Pelagicoccus sp. SDUM812003: one gene and its partner. The protein of the gene in region 2 binds, or shares a complex with, the protein of the main gene of each other region. Links are inferred from orthologs where the notes say so. Each region holds a gene or a part of one and is shown on either strand. Other genes may lie near its edges.

Region 1 (6,955 bases), on a different replicon or contig from region 2:
TAAGGGAAACAGCCCGCAGATCGCTCTCCCGCCCGCTCGCTTAAAAACGCTGTCAAAGATCGACAGCTGTTTCGTTTTTGCTACACATCCTGCTGGCAGTTTCGCCACTCTGAGCCGCATCCTTCCTTCGCGCCTCACGACGCAACCCACCAAACCTCCAGTCACACCGTCTCAGTCATCATGCGCGAAGTCGCCTTGAACAAGGAAGCCCGGATGCATCGTCTGCAAAACCAGCGACGCATCACCTACTCGCTTATCGAGAGAGCCCGCACCTTGCTGGCGCCAGGCAAACCCTTCAGCCGCGAGCTCCACGAGCTCTTCCGCTCCCAAGGGAAATTCGGCTCCAAGGATCGTCGCCTCTACCGCGAGCTCATCTACACCTACCTGCGCTACCTGCCTTGGCTCGACCCGATCTACAAGGACCAGTCCGCGTTCATGAACGCCCTGATCTGTCTCGCCGCGCCTACGGAGGAAGTCAGCTCGCTGTATCCAACGCTTCCTGACAAAAGGCCGCCCGAGCTCCCGGAAGGGAAACGCCACAAGGTTTTGAAACGCGAAGACCACCAGCTGATGGAGCTGTTGCCGGACTGGTTTGCCAACCACTGCAAGCGGCACGTATCCATCCGCTCCTTGCTCCCGCTGATTTCTCGTCCGCCGCTCTGGCTGCGCATCCAGCGCGATCCTGAGGAGACCGTGCTGGACCAGCTGCGAAAAGCCCCTCCTAACGCAGAAATCGCCCAGCAGATCGCCCCTCATCCGGAGGTCCCTAACTGCTTGCACGCTCCCGCCGACTTCAAACTGACCGAGCTACCGGTCTACCTGAACGGCATGGTGGAGATCCAGGACATCAGCTCCCAGATCCTGCTCAACCTGATTCCCTCGCCCGTTCGCGGGAATTGGCTCGACGCCTGCGCCGGAGCCGGAGGCAAAACCCTGCAGCTGGCCAAGCTGCTAAAACCCTACGGCAAAGTGGACGCCTACGAGCCGAGAGCCTCCGCCGTGCGAGAGCTGTCGGCTCGGGTGAAGCGCTCCGAGCTGAGCAACATCACGCTGCTCGATCGCCGTCCCAGCTCCGGCCAGTACGACGGCGTTCTGGTGGACGCTCCCTGCAGCGGCTCGGGCACTTGGCGCCGGCATCCCTACCTCATGCGGCAAACCCGCGAGCGCGACGTTTTCGACTACGCGGAAAAGCAGTTCACCATCCTAAAAAGCTATGCCCCCCTGGTGAAAACTGGCGGATTGCTGGTCTACTGCACCTGCTCGCTCAGTCGTTTCGAAAACGAGGCGGTGACGGAGCGGTTTCTCAAAGCCAGCTCCGAGTACGAGCACCAGCCCCTGCCCAGCCAGTTCGGACTGCAGGATCACGGGCTCGGCATCACCGTGTATCCCGAGGACTTCAATGGCGACGGCCTCTACGTCGCCTGCCTCAAGAGAGTCCGCTAGCCAGGCCCGCCTCGCTTTTCGCCGCAAGGCGCCGCTTTGTGAACAATTTCGCATTGCCAGCGGCTCGTCGCCAGACGTGAATTCAGCCCGTGGAAGCGGATACCGACCCAAGAATAAAGCTCTCTGTCTTCGAAGGCCCCCTGGACCTTCTGCTTTTCCTTATCCGCAAGCACGAGATCGACGTCTACGACATTCCCATCGAGCTGGTGCTCGACCAGTACCTGGCGGTGATCAACAGCATGCAGCAGGTCAAGCTGGAGGTGGCAGGCGACTTCTTCGTCATGGCCGCCACCCTGATGGAGATCAAAAGCCGGCTGCTCCTGCCGAAACAGAAACGGGCCGCCTCCACCGAAGACGACGAGGACGACGATATCGATCCGCGCTGGGAGTTGGTTCACCAGCTTCTCGAATACAAGAAGTTCAAGGAAGCCGCCGACACTCTGGACAAGCTTTCCGACCGAGCCGCCCTCTTCAAGGAGCGCGACTACGCCTCGATCAACAAGCAGGAGACGCCAGTTCGCCCACTCAAGCCGGAGGACAAGATCTCCGTCTGGAACTCCTACAACATCGTGCTGCGCCGACTCACCGAAAAGCTGGTCATCGGCGAGATCAAGGACGACGCGGTCACGGTGGTGGACCAGATGGAATTGCTGATCGAAAAGATCAAAACCACCCGCGAGTTCACCTTCACCTCCCTCTTCGACGGACCGATCAGCCTCAAGATCCTGGTCGTCACCTTCATCGCCATCCTGGAGCTCACTCGCCTGAAGCGCCTCAAGGTGCAGCAGGACGCGGCCTTCAGCGACTTCATCGTGACCGGCCTGGAAGGGGGCGAGACGCTCAGCTTCGAGGACGAAAAGGTTCTTGATCAGCTTCCGGGTTGAGTCAGGCTCAGTGCCTAGTGAGAGACCAAAGACCTACACAAGCGCACTTGCTCGGTATAGGCCTCGACAATCAGGATGGTCACAAACGCATCACCAGAGCAGAGGAGTTTTCCATCGTTGGCGGTTCACAGGAAACCCACGAGAAAATGACCGAGACGGTGGTCAAGACCTTCGAGGATATGAAACGGGCAGGAAAACAGTTGAACAACATCGAGCAGAAGCACCTCGCGGAGCTCATCGAAAAGAACCGTCCCAAGGACTAGCAGTCCCGGGTGGCGCCCACGCCGCCCCATCCCCCCGCATGAACCGCCTCTCCGACAATCGTCCCCCTAGCCAGTCGCGCCTCACCATCGAGGACGCCCACGGACGTCAGGCGACAGAGATCGACGGCGGCAAACGGGGCGAGACGCTCATTGCAGCCGACGCGGAGGGGAATTCGTTGACTTTGCTCGAGGAGTACGCCGCCAGGCGAAACAAGCGACCCGTGAGGGCGGAATTAGCATTCAGCCTCTTCTGCGCCACCGCTTCGCTTGCATTTGCGGCGCTAATCTATTTTAAAACGCTCTAATCATGGCAGACATCATCAACCTGAACGAACAAAGCTTCAACGACGCGATCGCCAAGGCGAGCGGCCCTGTCCTCGTGGATTTCTGGGCTCCTTGGTGCGGCCCCTGCAAGGCCATCGCCCCATTGCTCGAGGAAATAGCCGGCGAACTGGACGGCAAAGCGGCCATCACCAAAGTGAACGTCGATGAAAACAGCGCCATCGCTGCCAAGTTCAATGTGCGCGCCATACCGACCTTGATCCTCTTCAAGGATGGCGAACAGGTTGAGCAGATCGTAGGCATGGTCGGCAAGGACGACCTCAAGTCGAAGATCGAATCCCACATCTAAAGCGTCGCCGCCGGACGGCCACCCACTTTCAAAACGAAGCCCTCGATCGCCAGACCGAGGGCTTTTTGTTTGGGCATGACGCCTCCGCAAGGAGAGAGCGCCCCAAGCTACTCCACCGTCTGATCCATGGGCATGCCGAGCTTTTCGAACATATCGCGGCGCCCCGCCTTGTCCGCCTCCAGAATCCGGTGAGCGTACTGGGCCACGTCCTTGGCCACCTTGCGCGGCACCACGATCACTCCGTCGCCATCGGCCACCACCACGTCTCCCGGCATGACGAGCACGCCACCGACCACGATGGGGCGGTTGATGGACTCGATTTCGTTGCGCCCGGGTCGAATGCCTCGCCCCTTCTTGCGCAAGTAAAGCGGCACTTCCTGCATGGCGATCTCGTCGGTGTCACGCGAGGTCGCATCCGTCACCACTCCGACCGCGCCGAGCGACTTCCAGAGTAGGATGTTGTAGGAGCCGATCGACCCCACGTCAGCGGTTTCCACATCGTCCAGCACCACCACCGAACCGGGAAACAGGTGATCCGCGAAGGGCTCGGAGGAATACTGGTTGTAGAAGTTTCCCACCCATGCATCGAAATCCTCGCCCGGCTCCGGTCCGGCCCGCCGCTGCGTGGGCACATAGCGAGCGGTCACCGCGATGCCGCGAAACACATGCTTGAGGGTTTCGTGGTCCACCCAGTCCGGGTGGATGGCCGGATCCACCAGCCCCGTGTCCGCCAAGCCCACGAAATCCATGCCGTCGGAAACGTCCGCCACCCGCAGCCCTTGGTAGAGCTGCAGGATCGCGTCGTTCTCCTCCTGGGTATAGGTCCGAGTCTCGATATAGTTTTGCGGTTGGCCTTTCGTGTCGTCCTGAGAAAACGCGGGCGTCGTCGCCGCGCAGAGTGAGGCTGTCGCCAAAACAAGAATGCGTTTGTCGATCATAGTCGGGGTGTCCTTCGGTTTTTGGGGTTTCGTTGCGCCGCCCGCAGAGACGAGCGGCAGTCGCCAAGGTTGAAAAAAAGACAGCGCATCGCAGCGATTCTTCAAACCTTGTGAATATATCTCAAGGGATTTGAGATTGACTAGCCTAGCGCCCTTACGCGTAGTTTGCCTACCCCCTTTTAGCTCACCCTTAAGAGAATCGCTATGTCATCCCCGCAGACCCCGTCACCGTCCTCCAAGGGCAGCGAAAACGTGTCCTTTTCCTCAAAAGTCATCTACGGACTCGGATCCGGCAACGACATGTGGGGGAACTGGCTCTACCCGACCTTCGCCTGGACCGTCTTCAACATGTATCTCGGACTTCCGGGCAAGATGGTCAGCCTAGCCCTCACCATGCGTCTGGTCTGGGACATTTTCACCGATCCCTTCTTCGGTTGGTGGTCCGACAACACTCGAACGCGCTTCGGACGGCGCCGACCCTTCATCCTGATCGGCTCCATCCTCTCCGGCGTCACCTTCCCGCTGCTCTTCACGGTGGGAGACGGCTGGTCGGACACCGCCTACTTCGCCTGGATGATCGTATCGTCCATGCTTTTTATGACCATGGTCAGCTGCTACAACGTGCCTTATCAAAGCCTGGGCAACGAGCTGAGCCCGGACTACAGGGAACGCACCTCCATCTACGCGTTTCGCGGCAGCATCCAGAAGATCATGGAGGTGGGCATGTTTCTGGCCCCAGCCTTCGCCACCGCTCTGGCCTGGGAAAACGCTCGCCTGAGCGACGTGCCCGCTCGTCTGGGCGGCTTGATCTCCGGCGGCTTCCAATGGACCGGCGAGCTGCTTGCCGCATTGTTTTCCGGAAACGGCGACACCCTGCTTAGACTCGCTGAAATGCCCTTTGGCATGCGCTCCGGCACCGGCGAGGAAAACGTGAACGTGGTGCTGGGAGCCCAAGTCTACACCTCCATCCTTGGCGGCATCATGATCGTCATCGGCTGCGCGCTCTACTTCGGATTGAAGGAGCGCTACTACGACAAGCTTGTACAGAGCGCCCCCAGCAAGGTCCGCATCACCGAAACCCTGGGCGAAGTGCTCAAGTGCAAGCCCTTTCGAGTGCAGCTTTCCATGGGCCTCGCCTACTCGCTCGGCCTGAGCATGGTGGGCACGCTCGGCCTCTACGCCACGGTCTACTACGTGAGCGCCGGCAACCTGACCGAAGGCAACTTGTGGAACTTTCGCATGGGTCTCTCGAACATGTTCTTCGGCTTCCTCGGCCCGGTGATCTTCGGCGGCCTGATCGGCCGTTGGCTCGACAAGCGAAACACCATTCTCATCATCCAGGCCTGCGCCGTGGCGGTCTTCACCGCTACCTGGTGGCTGTACAGTCCCGAGGTCAAGTGGCTGCAGCTCTTCGCCTCCGGCCTCATCGCCTTCACTCAGGCCGCCTTCTGGATGATGTACGGCTCCATCGGAGCGGACGTCATCGACTACGACGAACTGCAAAGCGGCAAACGTCGCGAAGGGGCCTTCACCGCTTGCGGCACCTACGTCATGAAAATCGGCATGGTGCTGGGCACCTTCATCACCGGCTTCGTGCTGGACTGGACCGGTTTCGACGCCGAACTCGGCGGCGACCAGGACCCGAGCGCCATCTTCTGGATACGCTTCCTTTTCGCCGCGGTGCCCATCGCAGGCATCGTCGTGTCCTTCATCATGATCGTCAGCTTCCCGCTCAGCCGGGAAAAGATGCGAGAAATCCGCCAGCAGCTGGAAGCCCGACGCGGAGCGGTCTAGCCGACTGCGGATCCGATAGCCGCTTTCCTGCGGAAGGCGGCTACCCTATCGATTCATCCTAGAAAAAAACGGACGACCATTGGAGGCCGCCCGTTTTTGTCCTAAATTTCCTGATACGTATCGAAGAGCGACCTAGCTCGAATCGACTCCTTGACCGCTTTCAAGCTGGTCTTGTCACGAGGCGACACGCGTATCGATCGGGTCTCGCCGGGCAGCAGATGGATGAAGTTGTCGGAGTAGCGGGCGGCGATGCCCTTGAGCTCCAGCCAGGTCCAAAGCGATGGCTTGCTGGCCGATAGCGTCACCTCGAAGGAACCGCCATCTGACTTCTTCACTTTGCAGGAAAGCTTCGGGTCCTGCAGCTTGAGGTGCTTGGGCCGAGCCAGCGTGACGAGGTTTTCGCTCACCACCTCACCGTCCTGGCTGAGGAAAAGCTTCACCAGCAATCCGCGCTCGCCATGCTCCTTGACCAGCTTCGCCAACGAAAGCGTTTTCACCGTTTTGGAGGCGTTCGCGGGCACCCGCAGCGCCTTGGACCCCGACTCCAGCTCGTCGCCGCTGAGATCGACCACCTTCCATGCCACGGTGGCTTTGGCCCTCTGAAGCTGATCGCTGACCACATGGATCTCCACATTCTTCGTATCCAGATCCTCAACACCGGTGACCAGCAGCGGAGCGAAGAAATCGCGAGCGGCGTAGTGCAAGGCTTTCCATTTTCCGAAATAGTCCAGCGAAGACCAGCTCGCCACCTGCCAGCAGTCGTTGAGCTGCCAATACAAGGCGCCCATGCAGCGCGGCTTGTTCATGCGCCAGTGCTCAACGGCGTACTTGATAGCCAACCCCTGCAGAATCTGCGTCAACCAGACCGTGTTTTCAAAGCCGACCGGCAAGCGAAACCAGCTAAGCATGTAGTCGATGATGGCGCTGTTGCCGATCGGGCTGCGCTGGTGATGCTCCATCACGAAGGAGGTGACGTTGCGCTCTTCCGGCTCCGTATAGGTC
Region 2 (7,026 bases):
GCGATGCTGCGGCAGTAGTTCAGCTGGTCGCCATGGTGGTCCCAGGACATGTGCAGGATGCCGTTTCCGTCCACTATGATGCTGATTGAATTGTGAGCGTCCCGAACGTTTCCGGTGTATCCGGTTTTCCGTACGGTCCAGTCGCCGCTTGGCAGCTGGCGCTTCGCCAGCACGACATAGCCCTCCGCGTCGTAGTAGGCGGTGTATTGGATGCCTTGATGCGAAGCGATCGAGTTCTTGCGAAAGATGACGGCGTTGACCGAATTGTTCGCCCAGCCAGGTCCGACTGGGGAGAGCTTGGGCGAGCAGGCTTGGAAGGCCAAGGCGCCGGTTGAGACGATAAGGATCGCGAGGAGTCGAGCGAGTTTCATCGAAGAGAAGGGCGGAGGCGACTAGGTGGCGGTGACCACGGCGCTTGCGACCACCGCCCCCACCACGACGGCGGCTTGGATGGACTCGATGACTTCGCGAGTGGCGTTTCCGACAAGGTCGCCCTCGACGATTTGCTTGATGCGCTGCCGGCGCTGCTTGATGCGTTTGCGACCGAAGGCGAGCTCCAGAATCCGATTTGCGTTCGCCAGTGAGACGATGACGGCATCCTCCGGCTCCACCTCGGGGGCATCGGAGAAAATGATCGTTTCCAGGCGCTTCAAAAGGGCCTGTTCTGGCGCGGGATCGATTTCGGGATAAACGGTTCGGGAAAAGACGAACAAGACTTTGGCGTGCTCCTTATTTAGGATCCCTCGCTGGCAGAGGCCGCGTGTGGCCTTCTCCTGCAAGTCCTTGATGCTAGCGAAGCGTCCGATCCAGGTTTTGAGGTTTCTCGCTTTCTTGTCCTCCGCGATGAGCCCCATGCACTCGTCAAGGAGGTGGTTTTCGAGGGGCGCTGAGCTTGCCAGGTCCACTAGGCGTTTCTTGTCTGAGCTGACGCGGACACGGCCTCGAAGGATGAGCTCCGCGATCAAGGCTCCCGCGAGGGCGTGATTGAAGAAGGAGACCGCGATGGTGCCTTCTTCGTCTCGAAGGGCCAGGAGGCAGAATCTTTCGTAGAGGCGCAGGTCAGTCAAGTGGGGCGAAAGCATGCTGGAATACAAAACGGCTTCCGGATTGCTTTTCAACCCTCGTCTGCTTGGAATGCCCCCATGTTCGATCCAGTTGAGAAGCTTAAGGAATACATTGCCTGCCGAAGCGTATCCGCGGACTCCGCGTTCAAGGAAGACATGTTGAAAACGCGAGACTTCGTGGCGGACATGTTCAGCGGAATGGGACTGAGTGTTGAGATTGTGAATACGAACAAGCACCCGGTGGTACTCGCCAAGCGCGAGGGCGACCCCGAGTGGCCGCATGTGGTGATCTATGGCCACTACGATGTTCAGCCGGTCGATCCGATCGAGCTTTGGGAGACCCAGCCCTTCGAAGCGATCGTCAAAGGCGACCGTATCTATGGTCGCGGAGCGGCGGACAACAAGGGACCGCAGATGGCTCACGTCGCGGCCGTCGGGCAACTGCTGGAGGAGCATCCCGATTTGCCGCTGCGGATTACTTTTCTGATCGAGGGCGAGGAGGAGATCGGAAGCCCCAGCTTGCTGCCCCTGCTGGTGGAGCGAAAGGAGATTTTCAGCGAGGCGGATTTCGTGCTGCTTTCCGATACCTTGAGCCCGAGTCCCGAGCAGATCGCGGTCACCGTGGGTTTGCGAGGAATCGTGGAGTTGGAGTTCGAATTGACCGGGCCGAAATCGGACCTGCACTCGGGCTTGCACGGCGGGGCGGTCTACAATCCGTTGCAAGCTATTTCGGAGCTATGCGCGTCGCTGCACACCGCGGAGAATCGTGTGAACATCGATGGGTTCTACGACGATGTGACTGAGGTGGAGCAGTGGGAACGCGACGAGCTGGCGGCGCTTGGTTTCGACGAGGAGCAGTACAAGCGGACCCTTAAGGTCGATAGCTTGCATCCGCTAGACGGATACACTGCCCAGGAAGCGATCCGCTATTTGCCGACGCTCGAATTCAATGGTCTCTGGGGTGGCTACCAGGGAGAAGGCAGCAAAACCATCGTGCCTTCTAAGGCCTCGTGCAAAATCACTTGTCGCCTTGTGGGCAACCAGAAGCCCGACGTCGTTGGCAAGCTGGTGGCGGAGGCGATCAAGCAGCGCGCTCCTAAAGGCTTTCAGCTCAAGTTTCGCATGGGCCATGCAGGTGTGCCCTATCAGGTGGTGCCGCCGGATCGACCCAATACGCCGAGCGATCAGCCGGAGTTGCTTGCCAAGGCGTTCAGAGCTACCGAGAAGGCGATCGAGAAGAGCTTCGGCAAGCGACCATTGTTTCTTCGCGAGGGCGGAAGCATCCCCATCATCGCGGATGTGAAGCGAGTGACGGGGCTGGACTCGGTGATGATCGGCCTGTTTCTGCCGGAAGACAATCTGCATGCCCCGAACGAAAGCATGAACCTGGATGTGTTGAAGAAAGGGATACAGGCGTCGAAGGAGATTTTGAAGGAAGTCGCTGGCGTCTGATGAAGGTCGGAGCGACGTTTGCGTTTAGCTATTCCTCGATTTCGTCTTCCGCGCTCTTGCCGCTTTCGACCACCTCGACTTCGCCCATCTCGACTTTGTATTCCTGTCTCCGATACACGTGGTTTTGCAGGCCTCCGCTTTCTTGGCCAAAGTAGGGCGCGGCGGCGCCGCTCATCAGAGCGACCGCTTCATCGAAGCTTGATCCGAGAGCTCGCATGCTGATGCGGGTGGACCAAAGGAGGTTTTTCTCCCCCTTTTCGCTGAGGGCTCGATTGTCCCAAGCCATTACGATGACCAGATAGCGCTCATCTTGCATCTGATGGAGCAGGGTCTCTTCGAGGGTGGAGGGGAACGCCTTTTCGCGCTCACGAGCGAGATCTTCGTCGAAGCCGAGAATTCGCGCGATGCGGGCGTCGCTCATTTGCTCCGCCATCATGTCCGTGTTGTGCTGAAGCAATTCGAAACGCGTGTCCGAAGGATCGAAGGTGTTGTAGGGCGAATTGGCCGCCGCGCCATCGCCGGAGATGCTGAGTTGGGCCTGCTCGCGAAGTCCTTCGAAAGCCCGCTCGAGTGCCATGAATTTGGTGGGGTCCTCAAGCCGCTCGATGCCGCCCCAGTGGACCACGATCAGCATGTCGGCCGACTTCGTGTCGGTCGTGGGGTAGAAGTTCTGCACCGCGAAGTCCTCCGCTAGGGTTTCGAGGATGCTGCGGAGGCTGACCTCCTTGATTTGGGTGCCACGGGTGGAGTCGCCGAAGAATTCACCTTCGGCGAAAATGTAGGAGAGCGGGCGATCGCCAGCTTCTCCTCTGAAGGCTTCGAAAGCGGGCGACGCGTCGGCTTTCACTGCGACACGCTTTTTCGCGTAGGCGTGCGGGCTCAACGCTAGGCTGCACATTGCAGCGATCAGAGTGGTTTGAAGAAGTGCTCGCATAGGATTCCAAAACCCTTGTGACCCAGGTGGGCTCTCTTCTCAACCAAATCAGACGTGAGGATGAAAAATCGCCCTGGGAAGGATCGCGGGTTTGAAAAAAGCCGCGTCCCGTGGAGAGGCGCGGCTGAGGAATTATGCTGTGGGAGTTTCTGGCCGCCTATTGCTCAGCCAGCCAGCGTTCCGCTTCGATGGCGGCTTGGCATCCCATGCCGGCGGCGGTGATGGCCTGGCGGTACACGTGGTCCGCGCAGTCGCCGGCCACGTAGACTCCGGGAAGCTTGGTCTTCACCTGGCTGCCGGCCGCCGGGACGAAGTACCCGTTTTCATCCGTGTCGATGGCGTTGGCGAAAGGCTCGGTGTTGGGGATGTGACCGATGGCGATGAACACCCCCTTGGCGTCGATGGACGAGGATGCCCCCGTCTTGCGGTTGGTGACCTTAACCGCGGTGGCGTAGCCTTGCTCGTCGGCTACCACTTCATCGACCACCGTGTCCCAGACCATTTCGATCTTCTCGTGCTCGATGGTGCGGTCGGCCATGACCTTGGAGGCGCGCAGCTCGTCGCGGCGGTGGATGAGGTAGACCTTGGAGGCGAAACGCGTCAGAAAGAGCGCTTCTTCGCAGGCGGTGTCGCCGCCGCCCACGACCACCACGTCCATGTTGCGGTAGAAAGCCCCGTCGCAGGTGGCGCAGGTGGTGACGCCCTTGCCGCCGTACATTTCCTTTTCGCCCGGCACGTCGAGCAGGCGCGGCGAGGCCCCGGTGGAAATGATCACCGACTTGGCTTTGTACTCTTTGTCGCCCGCTTTCAGAGTGTAGGGCGAGGAGGAGAAATCGACGCTGTCAATGATCGCCTGGGCGAAACGCGTGCCGAACTTGCTGGCCTGCTTGCGCAGATTGTCCATCAGCATGAAACCGTCCACGCCCTCGGGAAAGCCAGGGAAGTTTTCCACTTCGCTGGTCTGGGTGAGCTGTCCGCCTGGAAGGCTGCCCTCCAGCACCAGGGGCTCCAAATTCGCTCTGGCGGTGTAGATGGCGGCGGTGAGGCCGGAGCAGCCAGTTCCGATAATGATGACGTTTTCGATTTCTGAAGACATGGTTAGATATGAAATACTGCAACGAGGAGTGAGGGGGAAGAAATGCAGCAAAGCGATCGCGACCGCTTTGGCAATGGGAGAATTGGCGTTTCGAAATAGAGGAGCCAGCGCGGGGATTTACGGGGACGGCAAAAAGGGTTGAAGGCGGAAGCGAGATGGGTTGGAAGCTAGGCCATGTCGGGCATCATCGATACGCACACCCATCTGGAAAGTTTCGCTCGCAAGGGTCGATTGGAGGAGGCTCTGAGCGCTGCGGCGGAGGCCGGCTTGTCGCGTCTGGTGACGGTGGGCACGGATACGGACGACTGGACGCTCTACGCCGAGATGGCGGAAACTCATTCCCAGGTCGACTACACGGTGGGGATCCATCCCTGCTCGGTGGATGCGGGCTGGGAGAAATCGATCCCGCAAATCGAGCCGTTCTGGGGGCGGGAGCTAAAGCCGGTCGCGCTAGGCGAAATCGGTCTCGATCGCTTTCACCTTCCCAAGGACGAGGCTGCAGCGAAAACGGTTTTCGCTGCCCAAGTCGCCGCTTTCGAGGCTCAACTCGAGATCGCCAGACGTCTCGACTGCCCGGTGGTCATCCACTCGCGCGGAGCGTTCGCGGAGAGCGTGGAGGTGATCGACCGCAGCGGGGTGGACTGGACCAAGGTGGTTTTTCACTGCTTTTCCGAAGGTCCGGGCGAGATGAAGCAGCTGCTTGATCGCGGCGGCTTCGGGAGCTTCACCGGCATCATCACTTTCAAGAATGCGGAAGCCGTTCGCGACGCCGCCAAACTGCAGGGCCTGGATCGGCTGATGATCGAAACCGACGCTCCGTACCTCGCTCCCATGCCGCATCGTGGCAAACCCAACGAGCCCGCGTTCCTGGCGCATACCGCGGCGTATTGCGCGGAGCTGTTTGGGGTGACGGGAGAAGAGCTGGCGGAAAAGACGAGCACCGTTGCGAAGGCGTTTTACGGTCTCGCCTGATGGTGTCCGCAAGTTGTTTACCCAAAGAACTTGGGGATATCTAAACGCGTCCGGAGGTCGCGTTCCACCTTTGTGGAGCATCATGAGGGTGGAGCGTGACCTCCGGGCACGCTCTGGAAGAGTCGACTCTGCCTACTCGAGCTGCAGTCCGCCGGTGTGGCATTCGGCGCAGGTGAAGCCGAGGTAGGAGCCGTCTGGGTGGTCGAATTCGGTTTCGGGCGAATTGGCGAAGGTCATGTTGCCCGGTTCGCCTTGAGAAATGACATCGTGGCAGGTGTGGCAGTTTTTCGCGGAAAGGGTCTTGGAGCCGTCGAAGGTGCTGTGCTTGTCGTCGTGGCATCGGAAGCAGCCGAGCGTGTCCTTGTGTCCGATGTAGTCCGGATAGGCCCGCCAGTCGGCGTTCATATGCGGGAAGACGTTGTTGGCGTAGAAGTCATTCACGGTATCGATGGCTTGCTCGACTGCGGGAGCGGGGCCTTCCAGCTCGTCGCGCAGCATCTTCGTAATCGACGCGTGGGCTTCTTCGCTTGTTTCGTAGTCGGGATCGAGGGCGCGAGCGACGATGTATTTGATCTCGGGAATCCGGTTGGAAAGCTGGCCGCGATGGAGGGCTCGCTCGACGAGGTCGTTTGGCTTTTTGAAGCCGTGGGCGGGGCGGCTGTGGCAGTCGATGCAATCCATGGTTTTAGGATCGCTGACGTGGTTGAGGTCGGGCACGTTTTCCGCGTCCTCGTCCGGGGTGAAGGTGTATTCGGTCACGCTGCCGTCGGACTTGGTGACTTTGATCCAAGGGATGACATCGGGATTTTCCAAGGCAGTGGTGAACTCGATCTGGTTGTCGTCCTTGGCGTGCCAATGGATGCCGTTCGTTTCGTAGTTTCCTGATCTCTCCGGTCCCAGCTTAAGTCGGAGCGTGACGGAGAAAGGCGTGTTCTCGTCGTCGCTGAGGTAGTGGTGGTAGGTTTTGGCGACGTCCTTGAAATCGGGCCCGTCTTCGTGGCACTTGTTGCAGCTCTCTTGGGTGGTCGGCAGGTAGTGAGGGTCGGCTCGAAGCGGTTTTGGGTATTTGTCGAAGACGAGTGAATACAGCTTATAGATGCCGTGCCACTTCGCTTTGAAGGCTCCCTTCGCTCCTTCGCCGACGTGGCAGTCCACGCAATTGAGCATGGCGTGTACATCGTCGGGATAGGCGTCGTATTGCGGCTCCATGACGGAGTGGCAGAGCACGCCGCAGAATTGGTTGGAGCTGGTGTAGGTGTAGGTCTGGTAGCTGCCCATGCTGGTGGCGAACATGAAGACCATGGCTGCGCCGATGAATGCTCCGAAGATCCGTCGGTCCTTGAGCCGCGAGAGATCGAAGGTGAGCGTGACGCCGCGGTCGCGACGTTTTCGCCAGCTCCAGAGCCAGCCCACAAAGGCGAGCAGGGAGCCGAAGCCGAAGAACAGCGGGGCGACGATGTAGCTGAGAATGCCGACGTAGGGATTCGATCCACCGGTGACGAGATCGA

What was found.
Region 1: the proteins of trxB (region 2) and trxA are in contact, whole or in part, in a crystal structure (PDB 1F6M), measured with the Escherichia coli proteins. The link is inferred for Pelagicoccus sp. SDUM812003 from one-to-one orthologs.

The regions. Positions count from the first base shown.
Region 1 is NZ_JARXHY010000017.1:32,023-38,977, reverse strand. The notes cover bases 1,683-4,559. They hold trxA (thioredoxin), read left to right. Parts: upstream 1,683-2,897; coding sequence 2,898-3,221; downstream 3,222-4,559. Other genes in these bases: QEH54_RS19095 (MFS transporter), read left to right, coding at 4,364-4,559; QEH54_RS19100 (hypothetical protein), read right to left, coding at 3,329-4,159; QEH54_RS19110 (hypothetical protein), read left to right, coding at 2,629-2,895; QEH54_RS19115 (hypothetical protein), read left to right, coding at 2,375-2,590; QEH54_RS19120 (segregation/condensation protein A), read left to right, coding at 1,683-2,327. Also shown: QEH54_RS19130 (putative LPS assembly protein LptD), read left to right, coding at 1-3; QEH54_RS19125 (RsmB/NOP family class I SAM-dependent RNA methyltransferase), read left to right, coding at 181-1,443; more of QEH54_RS19120, read left to right, coding at 1,533-1,682; more of QEH54_RS19095, read left to right, coding at 4,560-5,953; QEH54_RS19090 (glycoside hydrolase family 2 protein), read right to left, coding at 6,055-6,955. UniProt on the Escherichia coli protein: Participates in various redox reactions through the reversible oxidation of its active center dithiol to a disulfide and catalyzes dithiol-disulfide exchange reactions.
Region 2 is NZ_JARXHY010000016.1:90,131-97,156, reverse strand. What follows is about bases 2,578-5,525. They hold trxB (thioredoxin-disulfide reductase), read right to left. Parts: upstream 4,547-5,525; coding sequence 3,608-4,546; downstream 2,578-3,607. Other genes in these bases: QEH54_RS18735 (TatD family hydrolase), read left to right, coding at 4,721-5,518; QEH54_RS18745 (hypothetical protein), read right to left, coding at 2,578-3,450. In the rest of the region: QEH54_RS18760 (BNR repeat-containing protein), read right to left, coding at 1-371; QEH54_RS18755 (GPP34 family phosphoprotein), read right to left, coding at 393-1,118; QEH54_RS18750 (dipeptidase), read left to right, coding at 1,143-2,516; more of QEH54_RS18745, read right to left, coding at 2,545-2,577; QEH54_RS18730 (NapC/NirT family cytochrome c), read right to left, coding at 5,651-7,026.